One region of the Shewanella sp. 30m-14 genome, then DNA from elsewhere that is predicted to be linked to it. Evidence: predicted binding sites of a transcription regulator. Region 1 holds the regulator's gene; the other holds the start of a gene.

Region 1 (7,743 bases):
GAAGGAAACTTGCACAGTGTCTACTTAATGTTTAATGCTAATGATAGTGTTGAGTCTGACATGCGCCCTTGTGTGGCGAATGTGGCTCAGTATATTTATGAATTAGCAGATCAATATTCTGATAGTGCCTTTAATGGTTTTGTTGCCATTGGTGCTAATTATTGGGACACCTTATACCCCCATGCTCGACCAGAAGAGCTAAAACCTTTCCCTGCGATGAATCGAGGTAATCGAGATGCGCCGGCTATCGAGTATGATCTATTTGTACATATCCGTTGTGATCGTTTTGATATTCTGCACTTGGTGGCTAACGAAGTTAATCAAATGTTTGAAGGCTTAGTTGAACTCATTGATGAAGAGCGTGGCTTTAGATTCATGGACTCTCGTGATTTGAGCGGCTTTGTTGATGGCACCGAGAACCCTAAAGGACGTAGTCGTCAGGAAGTTGCATTAATCGGCGAGGAAGACAGCCGTTTTAAAGGCGGAAGTTATATTCATGTACAAAAGTTTGCCCATAACTTAAGTAAGTGGAACCGTCTGCCAGTCAAGAAGCAAGAAGATGTTATTGGGCGTACTAAAGCGGACAATATCGAGTATGCATCGGCTGATAAACCGCTTACGAGCCACATTAAGCGTGTTAACCTGAAAGACAGTGAAGGTAAGTCTATGGAGATCTTAAGGCAAAGCATGCCTTATGGTTCAGTTAAAGAGCAAGGCTTGATGTTTATCTCTACTTGCCGCAATTCAGTTAATTTCGAAAAGATGCTAGAGAGCATGGTGCATGGCGATAGTGAAGGCAACCATGACCATTTAATGCATTTTACTCAAGCATTAACAGGTTCGTCATTCTTTGCGCCATCATTAGACTTTATGATTACAGCGGGCTAATTCGCAAGGTTTTACTGACTCATAAAAAACGCACAGTAAAGTGCGTTTTTTATTGGGCGTAACAAAGTGAATTATTCGCGCTAAGCTTCGTCTTTATCCCAATAATTGGTGGGGCGTTTGGCGTAAACTTCGTTGACAGATTTTACTAGCACCTTGTTATTTTCTGGGTACACAACTACGTCATGTATGTCTCGGTTACCAACGACCAGAAAAACAAACTCTTGCTCACTATGATTGACGAGTTTATGAGACACACCCGTGTCAGCGTTAAAGCAGATATATTCTCCCTGACTAAAAGGGTGAGGCTCGCCGTCAATGTATAGCGTCGCTTCGCCATGCATCGCGTAGATATGCTCTTCTTCTTTTGTATGGTAATGGGCAACAGCTGAGGACTTACCTGGCGCTAAGCGTTCCATGGTCACGCCAATTTTTTCTCCACCGGCGGTATCGCCAATGTGCTTTTGCTCGCTGGCATACTGATCTTCATGCTGCCAAGATTCCCAGCATATATCGTTGATATTTATTATTTTACTTTTATTCATTATTTGCCCTCGACTAACAGTACTGTCATTGAGGATTATAACGATTATTGCTCGAGAGAGAAGCTGCTATTCAATATATTGTATAAAACATAGTGTTTCATACAGGGGGCATTAAGCTAAATGATTGGGTTACGGTGCAGAGCCTAGGTAAACGGTCGAGTGATGGAGGCTGATTATGCAACAAACAAAAAATGCTGTAGCCCTGAGGGTACAGCATTTAAAAAAATCGTCGCTTTATGTTTAGTCGGCGTAATTAATCAGCATAATTAAACAGTGACTTAACTGTCTCTAGCGTGTCTTCAATGCTATGGATACTAGATGGACAGATGAAAATCGTATCATCACCAGCAATAGTCCCCAAAATACCCTCAGGCTTACCTATTGAGTCGAGTAGACGCGCGATTAATTGCGCTGCACCAGGGCTAGTTCTGACAACAATCATGGCTTGGTTATGGTCAACATCCAGTACCAGGTTTTTAAGCGGGCTTCCGGCAGTAGGAACGCCAAGCTCTGCTGGAAGGCAGTAAACCATCTCTTGCTTTGCGTTGCGGGTTCTAACCGCGCCAAACTTACTTAGCATACGAGAAACTTTAGATTGGTTTATATTGCTAAAGCCTTCTGCTTGAAGGGCGATAACAATTTCACTTTGAGAGCCAAAACGCTCCTCTTTTAAAATAGATTTGAACGTCTTAACTAAATCATCTGGGCTTTTACTAGCTTGCATATATTATTATTCTTTATTCAAAAAAATCTGCTTCATCATGAATATTTTCGCCGTTTTTGTCAATTGGTATTCGTTTTTTTGAATAAAAATTCATTAATAAACCCAGTTAGACTCAATGATTCAACTTAAGTTAGAATGATTATTCTAAATTTTGTTATGCTAATTTATTATGGTTTTAGCTCTGTATCGCTGATGTACACTCACTTTACTCATTTACCATCTTACATTAGCGTTCTAGATTATATTCAACACGACTAAGGGATAATTGAATTTTTTTTGTGAATCCAGTACTGTTGCGGCATTGGAAAGGTGGATCTAAATCACAAAAATCTGAGAATTGACGGAGATCATTATGAAAGTTGCTGTACTTGGTGCTGCTGGTGGTATTGGCCAGGCGCTTGCCCTACTGTTAAAAACTCAATTACCTGCGGGTTCAAAATTGTCGCTTTATGATATTGCCCCTGTTACGCCAGGTGTTGCGGTTGACTTAAGCCACATCCCTACTGCGGTAGAAGTAAAAGGTTTCGCTGGTGAAGATCCTACTGCTGCACTAGAAGGTGCTGATGTTGTACTTATCTCTGCGGGTGTTGCTCGTAAGCCGGGTATGGATCGTTCAGATCTATTTAACATCAATGCAGGTATAGTTCGTAATCTAGTTGAAAAATGTGCCGCGACTTGCCCTACGGCATTAATCGGTATCATTACAAACCCTGTAAATACAACCGTAGCCATTGCTGCTGAAGTATTGAAAAAAGCGGGTGTTTACGACAAGAACCGTTTGTTCGGTGTTACAACGTTGGATGTTATCCGTTCAGAAACGTTCGTTGCTGAAGCAAAAGGCTTAAACGTTGCAGACGTTAAAGTTAATGTTATCGGTGGGCACAGTGGAGTGACGATTCTTCCGCTGCTGTCACAAATTGAAGGCGTAAGCTTTACCGATGCAGAAGTTGCAGCATTAACGACACGTATCCAGAATGCGGGTACGGAAGTTGTTGAAGCTAAAGCGGGTGGCGGTAGCGCAACTCTATCTATGGGGCAAGCTGCATGTCGTTTCGGCTTATCACTTGTTCGTGGTCTTCAAGGTGAAGCAAATGTGATTGAATGCGCCTATGTTGATGGCGGCAGTGAGCATACTGAGTTCTTTGCACAACCTGTTGTACTTGGTAAGAACGGTGTTGAGCAAGTCCTTGCTTATGGCGATGTAAGCGCATTTGAAGCGAATGCTCGTGACGCTATGCTAGATACACTAAAGGCTGATATTGTGCTGGGTATCGAATTCGTTAAATAAACGATGACTGACCTCTTGTGGGTCATAATAAAAAAGGAGCCTTAGGCTCCTTTTTTGTTTCTCAATGGCATCAAGGTGCTAATTTAAAGAGAATAATTAGTTACTTCTCTCTTAGTTACTGCGTTGAGTTGCTATTCTCGCAAGCGAGATGAGCGCTTCTTTATAATCGGACTCTGGAATGATGGCCAGTGCTGCAATGGCCTTGTCAGACTCCTCGATAGCGCGCTTCTCTGTGTACTCCAATGCACCACAGTTTTTAAGTGCGGCAAGGATCACCTCGATATGCTCAGTTCCGTCACCTTTCTCGATAGCTTCACGGATAAGCGTCTTTTCAGTGTCGTTACCATTTGCCATAGCAAAAATAAGCGGCAGTGTAGGCTTACCCTCAGCTAAGTCGTCACCGATGTTTTTACCTAGCTCTTCTGTTTCTGCTGTGTAATCGAGAAGATCGTCGGTTAACTGGAATGCTGTACCTAAATACTTACCGTATTCAGCTAGTGCGGTTTGCACCTCAATAGGGCTGTCTGCGAGCAAACCTGCAAGGCGAGTAGCGGCTTCAAATAGCTTGGCTGTCTTGCAATAGATGACGCGCATGTAGCTGTCTTCTGTGGTGTCAGGGTCATTACAATTCATCAATTGTAGGACTTCACCTTCCGCGAGCACGTTTGTTGCGTCAGCGAGGATCTCTAGCACGTCTAGGCACTTGAGTTCCGTCATCATTTGGAACGAGCGGGTATATAAGAAGTCACCGACTAATACACTAGCGCTATTACCGAATAGGGCGTTGGCAGTTTTTCTGCCGCGTCGCAACATCGACTCGTCAACAACATCATCATGTAAAAGTGACGCGGTGTGAATGAATTCGATAATGGCTGCTAATTTAAGGTGAGATTCACCTTTATAGTCAATGGCGCGAGCTGCTAGAATAGATAGCAGAGGTCGCAAGCGTTTACCGCCACCGTTAATAATGTAGAACCCAAGTTGATTAATTAGGGCAACATCTGACTCTAGTTGTTTATAGATCAGTTGATTGACAGCTTGCATATCGCTATCAGTCAATTGACGAATGGCGTTTAAATCCATAAGTAGGCTCTAGTTCTTGTTGGCTGCTGAGTAACATTGCAGCTCAATTAAGGCTTAATGTTATAATAATTGGATTCTACCTAAATTTACGGTACAAGACAGTAGTTGTAGATGAATGTGAGAGTTATTTGGGTCTTTTTTTATTCTAAGTTAATTAAGGCTTGTCAGCAGCCTGTTCTTAGCGTAAACTCCGCGACCATTGTCATTAAAGCTTTTATAGCACCCCTGCATCAAACAAATATGTTTTGAGCGGCGTGTTAGAAATATCGGAGTAAAATAGCTATGTACGCTGTTTTTCAAAGTGGCGGCAAGCAACATCGCGTTGAAGCCGGCCATACAGTTCGTTTAGAGAAATTAGAAGTCGCTACAGGCGAAACTATCGAATTTGACCAAGTTCTTTTGGTTGCTGATGGTGAAACTGTACACGTAGGTGCACCTTTAGTTGAAGGTGGAAAGGTTGTTGCTGAAGTTATCAGCCACGGCCGTGCGGAGAAGGTAACTATTGTTAAGTTCCGTCGTCGTAAGCACCACGATAAGAAGATGGGCCATCGTCAATGGTTCACCGAAGTTAAAATTACAGCTATCAACGCTTAATTAGGAGAATAACTCATGGCACATAAAAAAGCTGGCGGTTCTACTCGTAACGGCCGCGATTCAGAAAGTAAACGTCTTGGTGTAAAGCGCTTCGGCGGTGAATCAGTTCTAGCTGGTAACATCATCGTTCGTCAACGTGGTACTAAATTCCACGCTGGTGTTAATGTTGGTATCGGTCGTGACCACACTTTATTCGCACTTACCGATGGTAAAGTGAAGTTTGAAGTTAAAGGTCCACAGAACCGTAAGTTCATCAGCATCGAAGATTAATTCTTAGCTCAGCTAATAATTAATATTAAGCCCCGCCATTGGTGGGGCTTTGTTTTTTCAAAATTAAGTAAATTGTGTTTTGGCGACTAGAATCGTTAAGAGTATAATTCTTTCATTCTGTGGTGCCAGGAGTTGGTATGAAGTTTGTCGATGAAGCTATTATCCGTGTAGAAGCCGGAAATGGTGGCAGTGGTTGCGTTAGCTTTAGACGTGAAAAATATGTTCCTGATGGTGGTCCTGATGGTGGTGATGGTGGCGACGGTGGTAGTGTTTATCTACAAGCCGATGAGAACCTTAACACACTGATCACTTTTCAGTTTGAACGCTTCCATATTGCCGAGCGCGGTAAGAATGGTCGTGGACGTGATTGTACCGGTCACGGCGGTGAAGACTTGATCCTTAAAGTGCCTGTAGGTACTCGCGCTATCGATAACGATACTGAGGAGTCACTGGGTGACTTAACCACTCACGGGCAAAAATTGCTTGTGGCTAAAGGTGGTTTCCATGGTCTAGGTAATACTCGTTTCAAGAGTAGTACTAACCGTGCGCCAAGGCAGAAGACGTTAGGTACCGACGGTGAAGTGCGTAGCCTTAAGCTGGAGCTGTTATTGTTAGCAGACGTAGGCTTGTTAGGTATGCCTAACGCAGGTAAGTCGACCTTTATTCGCTCAGTGTCTAAGGCTAAGCCGAAAGTGGCTGACTATCCGTTTACAACTTTGGTTCCTAACTTAGGTGTTGTTAACCCTAGACCGGGTCAAAGCTTTGTAATCGCCGATATTCCAGGTCTTATTGAAGGTGCTGCTGATGGCGCAGGTCTTGGTGTTCAATTCTTGAAGCACTTAGAGCGTTGTCGTGTATTGCTGCATATTCTAGATGTTGAGCCAATTGATGGTAGCGATCCAGTTGAATCGGCTCGTGCTATCGTAGGTGAGCTTGAAAAGCACTCTCCAAAGCTTGCGGGTAAGCCGCGCTGGTTAGTGATTAACAAAGCAGATTTGATGTTGGAAGAAGAGCTACAAGAGCGAATCGACCATATCGTTAAAGAACTTGAGTGGGATGGCGATATCTATACGATTTCAGCTTATAACCGTGAAGGTACTGCTGAGTTAGCCCTTAAACTACTAGACTTTATTGCTTCACTTCCTCCTGAAGAAGAAGTTGATGCCGATGCCGAAGTCGAGTTCAAGTGGGATAACTATCATCAGAACGCTAACGAATCAGTCAATGAAGATTTTGACGATGATTTCGATGACGACTTTGATGAAGATGACTACGATGTAGAGATTATCTACCAAAGATAATTATTCGCATAAGAGGAAGTTGAGAAAAGGTGTACGCTACAACGCAAAATGACATTACTCGTCAAGTCGTTAGGGTTGCTCAACTTCTGCTAGCTTATGGCGCTGAATCTGAACTTGTTGAAGAGATCACTCAGCGCTTAGGCCACGCCTTAGGTTTAGAAAGCGTTGAGATATCCATCTCTTCCAACTCGTTAGTACTTACCAGCTTGGCCGTCGGCCGTTGTATTACAACGACGCGGCGCATTCGCGAACATGGCATTAATATGACCGTAGTTTGCGAACTCCAACGTATCTGTTTACTCACCGAAAAAGGCATTTATGGCCTAACGGAAGTACGTAAGCGTGTTGGCCGGATCCAACCAAAAACCTACCCCGCTAAATATGTCGTGCCCATGATTGGTTTATCATGTGCAAGTTTTTGCCACTTATTTGGTGGTGATTTAACGGCCTGTTTGATTACCTTTTTCGCCTCGGCAGCGGGTATGTTTGTCAGATTATCAATTGCTAAACGTCATTATAATTTACTGCTTAACTTTAGTGTGACAGCCTTCGTGACGACGCTAATAGCACAAACGGGATATCAATTTGACCTGACTGATACCCCTAAGTTGCCTATGGCGGCAAGTGTATTAATGCTCGTGCCTGGTTTCCCAATGATTAACGCCATATCGGATATGGTTAAAGGTCACCTCAATGTGGGGATCTCTCGCTGGGGACAGGCCACTTTGCTTACGGTAGCGTCGGTTATAGGCATTACTATCGCAATGCAGATTGGAGGATTATTCCTGTGATCTCATTATTATTAACCATGCTCAATGACGCCATTTTTTCTGCTATTCCAGCGATTGGTTTTGCTATGGTATTTAATGTACCGCGTCGATTTTTGCCTTACTGTGCAATCGCGGCAGCAATGGGACATGGTAGCCGTACCATGTGGTTAAGCTTTGGTTTGCCTATCGAGTGGGCGACATTTTTAGCCGCAGCTTTGGTCGGCGTTATAACGATAGCGTTTGCTAGAAAGCATTTAGCGCCGCCATTAATGTATGCTGTAGC
Region 2 (7,743 bases), on a different contig from region 1:
CGCCGCCGATGCCCAGCAGTACTTTTTTGTTATTGAGACCCATACTTAACTCTTTCCATAATCACTTTGGCGATAAATGTTTCATCACGCTGCAGATGTTGCGGCCTAAGATATCACAAACCGCTAAATGGTGATGAACAACTTCCAAAAATCTAGACCATACTCATAGAAGAAAACAACAGGGAGGTTGTGATGGCGATTAAGGATTGGCCCGAAGGGGAAGCACCGCGAGAAAAATTATTAAATAACGGGGTGAAGCAGTTATCGGATGCTGAATTATTGGCGGTATTGCTTAGGATTGGCGTAAAAGGCTTAAGTGCTGTTGAGCTGGCAAGAACTATGCTAAATGAGTTTGGGGGGCTTAGAGGCCTGCTTAGCGCGTCTCAAATGCAAGTTTGTAGGCAAGATGGAATAGGTCCGGTAAAATTTGCGCAAATACAGGCTGCAGTGGAATTAGGTACGCGAATTTCGCAAGAAAAACTACAAAGAGGAAATTTTTTATCTGATCCTGATTTAACTCGGGACTATTTAATGAGACAATTGTCTGATCGTGCTTACGAAGTGTTCGCTATTTTATTGTTAGATAGTCAACATAGGGTGATTCAATTCGTTGAATTATTTAGGGGCACAATCAATTCAGCATCGGTTTATCCACGTGAAGTGGTGAGCCTAGTGCTTGAAAAAAACGCTGCGGCTGTAATCGTGTGTCACAATCACCCCTCAGGGATTGCAGAACTAAGTTCAGCCGATAGACGAATTACTGAGCGATTGAAACAAGCCTTACAAACCATCGATGTTTCCTTGTTGGACCATATGGTTGTGGGCGATCGAGAGATAGTTTCTTTCGCTGAACGGGGATGGATAGATTAATCTATCCCTTGATCTTTGATTTTAGATCCTGTATAAAATGCGCCCTCTGTTGTGTGCCTCAGGCGACGGCCGTGTTCGAGGTGCATTAATGCTCGAGCGTTAAATATATTGTTTTGGAGAAGATTGACATGTCAAGAGTATGCCAAGTAACTGGCAAGCGACCAATGGTTGGTAACAACCGTTCGCACGCGAAGAATTCAACGCGTCGTCGTTTTTTACCTAACCTACAGAACCACCGTTTCTGGTTAGAAAACGAAAAGCGTTTCGTACAGCTACGTATATCTACTAAAGGTATGCGTATCATCGATAAAAAAGGTATTGAAGTTGTTATTGCTGAACTTCGTGCCCGCGGCGAGAAGGTGTAATAAACCATGGCTAAAGCTAAAGGTAATCGTGAGAAGATCAAGCTAGTTTCTAGCGCTAACACTGGTCACTTCTACACGACTGAAAAAAACAAACGTAACATGCCTGAAAAAATGGAAATCAAGAAATTTGATCCAGTTGTTCGTCAGCACGTTATGTACAAAGAAGCTAAAATCAAGTAATTACTTGTTTAAGCATCTTGGAAAAAGCCTCTATTTATAGGGGCTTTTTTTTGCCTAAAATTTGGCATTACTCTGCAATATCATTGTTTTCTATCCCGCTCATTCGTCATTGGTGACTTCATTTTTCACCTAAATCCTCGCGCGGCTTTACTTAATAGCCTTAGCACAAATAACACCAATTTATGCCTGCCAGACGTACTTTACCCTAATGTAAAAATAAACAGTTAAATTGAAAATAAATGCTTTTTAAATGAATATAAATGCAATACTATCTCTTGAAGTTACTAAATTCTGTTATTCAGATGAATGTATATTTACTCTTGAGGTGATTCTAGCGTGCGTACCACTGAACTTGTTGATGGATTTCGTCATTCCGCTTCCTATGTTAATGCCCATAGGGGCAAAACCTTTGTTGTGATGCTGGGCGGTGAAGCCTTAGCTCAGAAACAGTTTCGCGCCATTATCAACGATATTGCATTGCTGCATAGCCTAGGGATCAAAATCGTCTTGGTGCATGGTGCTAGGCCTCAAATTGATGAAGCCCTCGCGCAATACAGTCTGCCTGCCGAATATTACAATGGTGTAAGAGTTACGGAAGAAGATGCTCTTAAGGTGATTAAGCAGGTTGTTGGTGGCTTACATCTCGACATTACCGCGCGCTTGTCGATGAGTTTAAGTAACACGCCTATGCAAGGTGCGCAGATCAATGTTGTTAGTGGCAACTTTGTTATTGCACAACCGCTAGGAGTTGAAGATGGCGTCGATTATTGCCTCAGCGGTAAAGTGCGCCGAATTGACAGTCAAGGCTTGAAACGTCAGCTTGATAATGGCGGTATCGTATTGCTTGGGCCTGTCGCCGCCTCTGTGACGGGGGAGAGTTTTAATCTTACAGCTGAAGAGGTTGCTACCCAGATAGCCATCAAGCTTCAAGCGGATAAGATGATAGGTTTTAGCTCGCAGAAAGGTATCTTAGATGAGACCGGTCAGGTCATCGCCGAATTGATGCCGACAGATGCGCAAACTATTTTAAATAACCTGTCACAAGTCACGCCACTGTGCGTGGGAACAAAAGCTTTTTTGCAGGCAAGCATTGATGCGTGTCGTAATGGCGTGAGCCGCTGCCACTTTGTTAGCTACCTCGATGACGGAGCCTTGCTACAAGAGCTTTTCTCTCGCGATGGCATTGGTACTCAGATTGTGACTGAAAGTGCCGAACGCTTGCGTAGAGCGTCGATTAGCGATATCGGTGGTGTGTTAGATCTCATTCGTCCATTAGAGCAAAAAGGAGTTTTGGTCAGACGTTCACGTGAGCAGCTTGAAATGGAGATAGAGCAATTTATGCTGATTGAGCGCGATAGCTTAGTGATCGGTTGCGCTGCGTTTTATCCATTCGAGGAGGATAATGCGGGGGAGTTTGCTTGTTTGGTGGTGCACCCTGATTACCGTGATGCCGATAGAGGCAGCTTGTTGCTACAAAATATTATTGGTCAGGCAAGAGTGAGAGGCTATTCGCGCTTGTTTGCCTTAACGACTCGCAGTATTCATTGGTTCTTAGAGCATGGCTTTAATATCGTTGAGGTTGATGAGTTACCTGAGAAGAAAAAGCAGCTGTATAACTACCAACGAAAATCGAAAATCCTGGCTTTGGAGTTGTGAGTCCACTCTTAGAACGTGACCCTTTGATTTTGAGCTTAAAAGAGCCTGATATGTTGCTTTATCGATAATCAATGGCCCCACTAAACAAAAAAGCGAACCTCAGGTTCGCTTTTTTGTTTAAGATTCAAGACGGCTTATTTCTTAGCTTTTCTTTTATAAAACATATCAGTAGTAAACAATATCAATGCTGCCCAAATGAACGCGAAAGTAATGCCTTTTTCGGCATCGAATGGTTCATTGAATAAGCTGATTGCTAGCACAAACATGATACTTGGACCTATGTATTGAAAAAATCCTAGCATTGAAAAGGGGATCCTCACCGCCGCGGAGGCAAAGCACAATAGAGGAATCGTGGTGACGATACCGGCTGCCACTAGCAGTAGATTCAAATGCCAGTCGTTAGTGAGCAGATGAGTTAATGAATCGCCCATATTGGTAAACAGGAAAATTAGCGCGATTGGCATCAAAATAGCGGTTTCTACCAATAAGCCAGTCTTGGCGTCGACATTCACTTTTTTACGCAGTAAACCGTAAAATGCAAACGAGCAAGCTAAACCAAGTGATACCAATGGAATTGAGCCAAATGAGATCAGCTGGATCATCACGCCAGTTGCCGCAAGAGCAACAGCGGCCCACTGGAGTTTACGTAGGCGCTCACCGAGAAATATCATCGCTAAGCTAACGTTCACTAACGGGTTAATGAAGTAACCTAGGCTGGCATCGAGCATATGGTCGTTATTGACCGCCCAAATAAACAGTAACCAGTTACCGGCAATCAGTACTGATGTGACACAAAGTACCGCGAGTTGCTTTGGCTGTTTAAGTAAGTGACGCAGGCGGGCAAAACCACCGAACAGTGCAATTAATATTGTCACAAAGAAAAATGACCAGATCACTCGGTGCAGCAAGATCTCAGATGCAGGAACATCGCCGAGTAACTTAAAATAGATCGGGGCAAACCCCCAAAGGGTATAGGCGCAAATGGCGTACAGTATGCCTTTACGGTATTCAGTTTCTTGCATTGGAATGTACTAAATAGGAAAGTAGCCGCTGATTGTAGTCTTGCTAAGCAATAGACTCAAGCGGGTGGGCGGCTTTATTGGAGTGGCTTGCTGTTGTGTGAATTTGACAGCTAGGAAACTTTAGCTGCCACTTAAAGCTAAGCGAGTGATTTGTTTTTATTTAATGTCTGGTTTAACGTCTAGCCAACCATATAAGTGCCTGTGCCAAAAGCAATATGGTCGCCTTTTTCGTTATGCAGTTCCATTCTTGAAACTGATACACGATTACCTGCGCGGATCACTGTGCCTGTCCCTGTAAATATTTCACCACGGCCAGGTCGAAGGTAGTCAATTCTAAGATCGATTGTGCCTAACGTTTTAATACGATGTGCTAACTCTTCAATGCTCCAGTCGTCACGGCTTGCTACTAACCCTGAAAACGCTGTGAGGCCGCCGACGACATCAAGGACTGTAGCCGTAACCCCGCCATGAAGGATCTGCTGATGAATATTGCCAATCAGCTCAGGTTTCATGGTCACCTGGATCTCTACACCGTCCATATCATATCGCTTGATATCCATACCAAGCAGGTTATGAAAGGGCACGTGCTTGTCAAAAATCTCAGCGACTCTTCGTAGTGTCTCTTGTTGAATAAGCTGACTCATCTTGCATCCTTGTTTGCTGATTGGAAATCTTATTGGCCACTTTAGAGTATTTAATCTATCGCTAATGGATGGGGTGATGCAAGCTCAAATTTTATTCATTAGCGAGAATCGAGAGAGACAATGTCGCTCGCCTCAATTAGAATAGTCGACCCTATTTTTAATACAGGTTTACTATGGATCCGGTTGCGCTCGATAATTCGGTCGATCAATTATCTTCCACCCTTCAGTCGGTATTTGGTTACCGTACTTTTAGAGAGGGGCAGCGAGAGGTTATTGAACAGATCTGCGCGGGACAAGATTGCTTAGTTATCATGCCTACTGGCGGTGGTAAAAGCCTGTGTTATCAATTACCAGCATTAATCATGCCTGGTCTGACAGTTGTTGTCTCCCCCCTGATCTCCTTAATGAAAGATCAGGTTGATAGCCTTATTCAAACGGGTGTATCTGCAGCTTACTTAAACTCCTCTCAACCAAGAGAAGAGAGTCTGCAAGTTTTGCAGAAGATGCGTTATGGCGAGCTGAAGTTATTGTACGTATCGCCAGAGCGTTTACTGCAGGCAAGTTTTATCGACAGATTGCATGAGCTTAATGTATCGCTATTTGCTATCGATGAAGCGCACTGTATCTCGCAGTGGGGCCATGACTTTAGACCTGAATATGCCGCGTTAGGCCGATTACGTCAGCAGTTTCCGCAAGTCCCCATCATGGCGCTGACTGCGACAGCCGATAAAGCGACTCGAGCCGATATTTGTGAGCGGTTAACCATAACGCCACATTCACTGTTAACCAGTTTTGATCGACCTAACATTCGCTATACCGTGGCTGAAAAGCTCAATGCAGCAAATCAGTTGCGTCAGTTTGTTGATGCACAAAACGGCACCAGTGGCATTGTGTACTGTAGTAGCCGTCGCCGGGTTGATGAGGTCGCTGAGCGCTTGCGTCTGCAAGGGCATCAAGCCGAAGCTTACCATGCGGGTAAAACGCAAGAAGAGCGAGCAGATGTACAAGATAGATTTCTAAAAGATCAGTTAGACATAGTGGTTGCAACTGTGGCATTTGGCATGGGGATCAACAAATCTAACGTGCGCTATGTGGTGCATTACGATATTCCCAAGAGTGTAGAAGCTTATTATCAAGAAACCGGACGAGCAGGGCGTGATGGGCTGGACTCTGAAGCATTAATGCTGTTTGACCCTGCCGATATTGGCCGGGTGCGGCACTTAATCGAGCAGTCAGAGCCTGGTCCGCAGCAGCAAGTCGAGTTTCATAAGCTTAATACCATGGCAGCCTTTGCCGAGGCGCAGACTTGTCGTCGCCAGGTGCTACTGCATTACTTCGATGAAAGTGCGCAAAAGGCCTGTGGTAACTGCGATATCTGCTTAGATCCGCCCAAAAAATACAATGGCATTCAAGATGCTCAAAAAGTGTTGTCTTGTATCTACCGTATTGGGCAACGCTTTGGTATTAATCATCTTATTGACGTGCTGCGTGGTTCAAAGTCGGCGAATGTGATTGAACGTGGACATGACAAGTTATCTACGTGGGGCATTGGTAAAGAGAAAAGCCACGAGCATTGGCTCAGTGTGATAAGGCAGCTGATCCATTTAGGGCTGGCGAATCAAGATATCACCCGAGGCTCTTCTGTTACCCTAAACCCATCTGCACGCGCAGTGCTTAAAGGTGAAGTGGAGCTATTACTTGCTGAGCCTAGAATTGTTATTCAAACCACTAAGCGCCGCAGTAATAACTCCCGTGCGCCGCTGAATTACGACCGCAAGTTATTTGCAAGGTTGAAACTACTGCGCCGTACCCTAGCCGAAGAGTTAGATGTACCGCCCTATTTGGTGTTTAACGATGCAACTCTGGCTGAGATGGCGGCGATATTACCAACCAGTCCTGGAGAAATGTTGGCGGTAAACGGTGTTGGTGAGCGTAAACTTGAACGGTTTGGTGGCGAGTTCTTAGATGAAATAGCGGATTATCTTGCCGAAGGCTAATCAGCCTTTGAGCTTATCTAGGACAATTTATTGCAATGTTTGAAGGGTTGAAGTCTAGCGGCTGTTAGTGACAGGAATGAGTCGTCTAAGTTGGCTAACATTGGCGCGCTTTATCATAGATTGTAAGTTATCAAACTGCTGCATGCTGGCAAGACCAATGTTGACCTTGCTGTTGTTTTGCCATACCGCCATGGTGCCGGAGAGCTGCTCGATGACGTTAATCGCGGCAGCCTCTGAAGTATGGGGTAACATGATTAACAGCTGCTGCTCAGATTGTAAAAACAGCTGATCTTGCTCTCTTAACTTCGTCTTTAGTTGTTCAATCATAATCGGCATATCACTGTTTAACACGCCACTAGGGTCGAGCACTAACAATGACAGTGGATAATGTGCGTGTTTACTGACACTCAGTAAATCTTCCATTTTTTGCTTGCCGGTCGCATTAGGCTTTATCGGCGTCGGCTCTTTAGAGGTTGGCGATGTTTTTGGTGTTTGTTTGTGATACCAGGCGATAAAGATGATTAAGCTGAAAAGAATAAATACAATTGGTAAGAATTGACCTGAAATTAATTGGCTGGGTACGACTGCTGCGTTGATACTTTGCTGATGTTCGGAGGCCTGTTGTTGGCGGCTTAAGTCTGATTTTAAATGAGATAACCAAACATTTTGGATAAATAGAGTTTCATTCTCGGTAGCTTGGAACTGCTTAAGCTGGTAATCGTAGGCTAAAGCAAAATCTTTCTTCTCGGCAAAGTATTTAGCTAACACGGCATAACAAAATTTTAGATCAGTATATAGATTTTTTTGTTGAGCAATCGCTATGGCTTCATTCATCTGCTCTAAGCCTAACTCCTCTTGACCTTGAGCCAAATTAACCTGAGCTAATAGGTGTAAAGCGCTAATGGTTGCGCTCGCGTTAGACTCTTTCTTAAACGTGTTAATGCTTAATTGAAGCAGTTGTTCGGCACTACTATATTTACCGCTACTAAAATCAATAAAGGCAATTTGC

The links. Region 1 encodes ArgR, which controls arginine synthesis, uptake and breakdown. Its sites were predicted from a motif close to ANTGAATANNTATTCANT; they were not measured.
Region 2: argA (amino-acid N-acetyltransferase) is a predicted target of ArgR. The motif match lies at 1,665-1,682, and genes of this name have one in related genera.

Annotation. Positions count from the first base shown of each region.
Region 1 covers NZ_JBRILW010000004.1:203,417-211,159, forward strand. Annotated here, with positions in the region: gene ACVBIU_RS04880 (Dyp-type peroxidase) at 1-888, shown strand, start outside; gene ACVBIU_RS04885 (cupin domain-containing protein) at 969-1,430, opposite strand; gene argR (transcriptional regulator ArgR) at 1,684-2,154, opposite strand; gene mdh (malate dehydrogenase) at 2,507-3,442, shown strand; gene ispB (octaprenyl diphosphate synthase) at 3,554-4,525, opposite strand; gene rplU (50S ribosomal protein L21) at 4,808-5,119, shown strand; gene rpmA (50S ribosomal protein L27) at 5,135-5,389, shown strand; gene cgtA (Obg family GTPase CgtA) at 5,527-6,690, shown strand; gene ACVBIU_RS04920 (threonine/serine exporter family protein) at 6,720-7,481, shown strand; gene ACVBIU_RS04925 (threonine/serine exporter family protein) at 7,478-7,743, shown strand, end outside.
Region 2 covers NZ_JBRILW010000008.1:33,138-40,880, reverse strand. Annotated here, with positions in the region: gene coaBC (bifunctional phosphopantothenoylcysteine decarboxylase/phosphopantothenate--cysteine ligase CoaBC) at 1-43, opposite strand, end outside; gene radC (RadC family protein) at 193-870, shown strand; gene rpmB (50S ribosomal protein L28) at 999-1,235, shown strand; gene rpmG (50S ribosomal protein L33) at 1,242-1,415, shown strand; gene argA (amino-acid N-acetyltransferase) at 1,752-3,071, shown strand; gene rarD (EamA family transporter RarD) at 3,206-4,093, opposite strand; gene ACVBIU_RS07905 (thioesterase family protein) at 4,273-4,737, opposite strand; gene recQ (DNA helicase RecQ) at 4,911-6,734, shown strand; gene ACVBIU_RS07895 (tetratricopeptide repeat protein) at 6,789-7,743, opposite strand, start outside.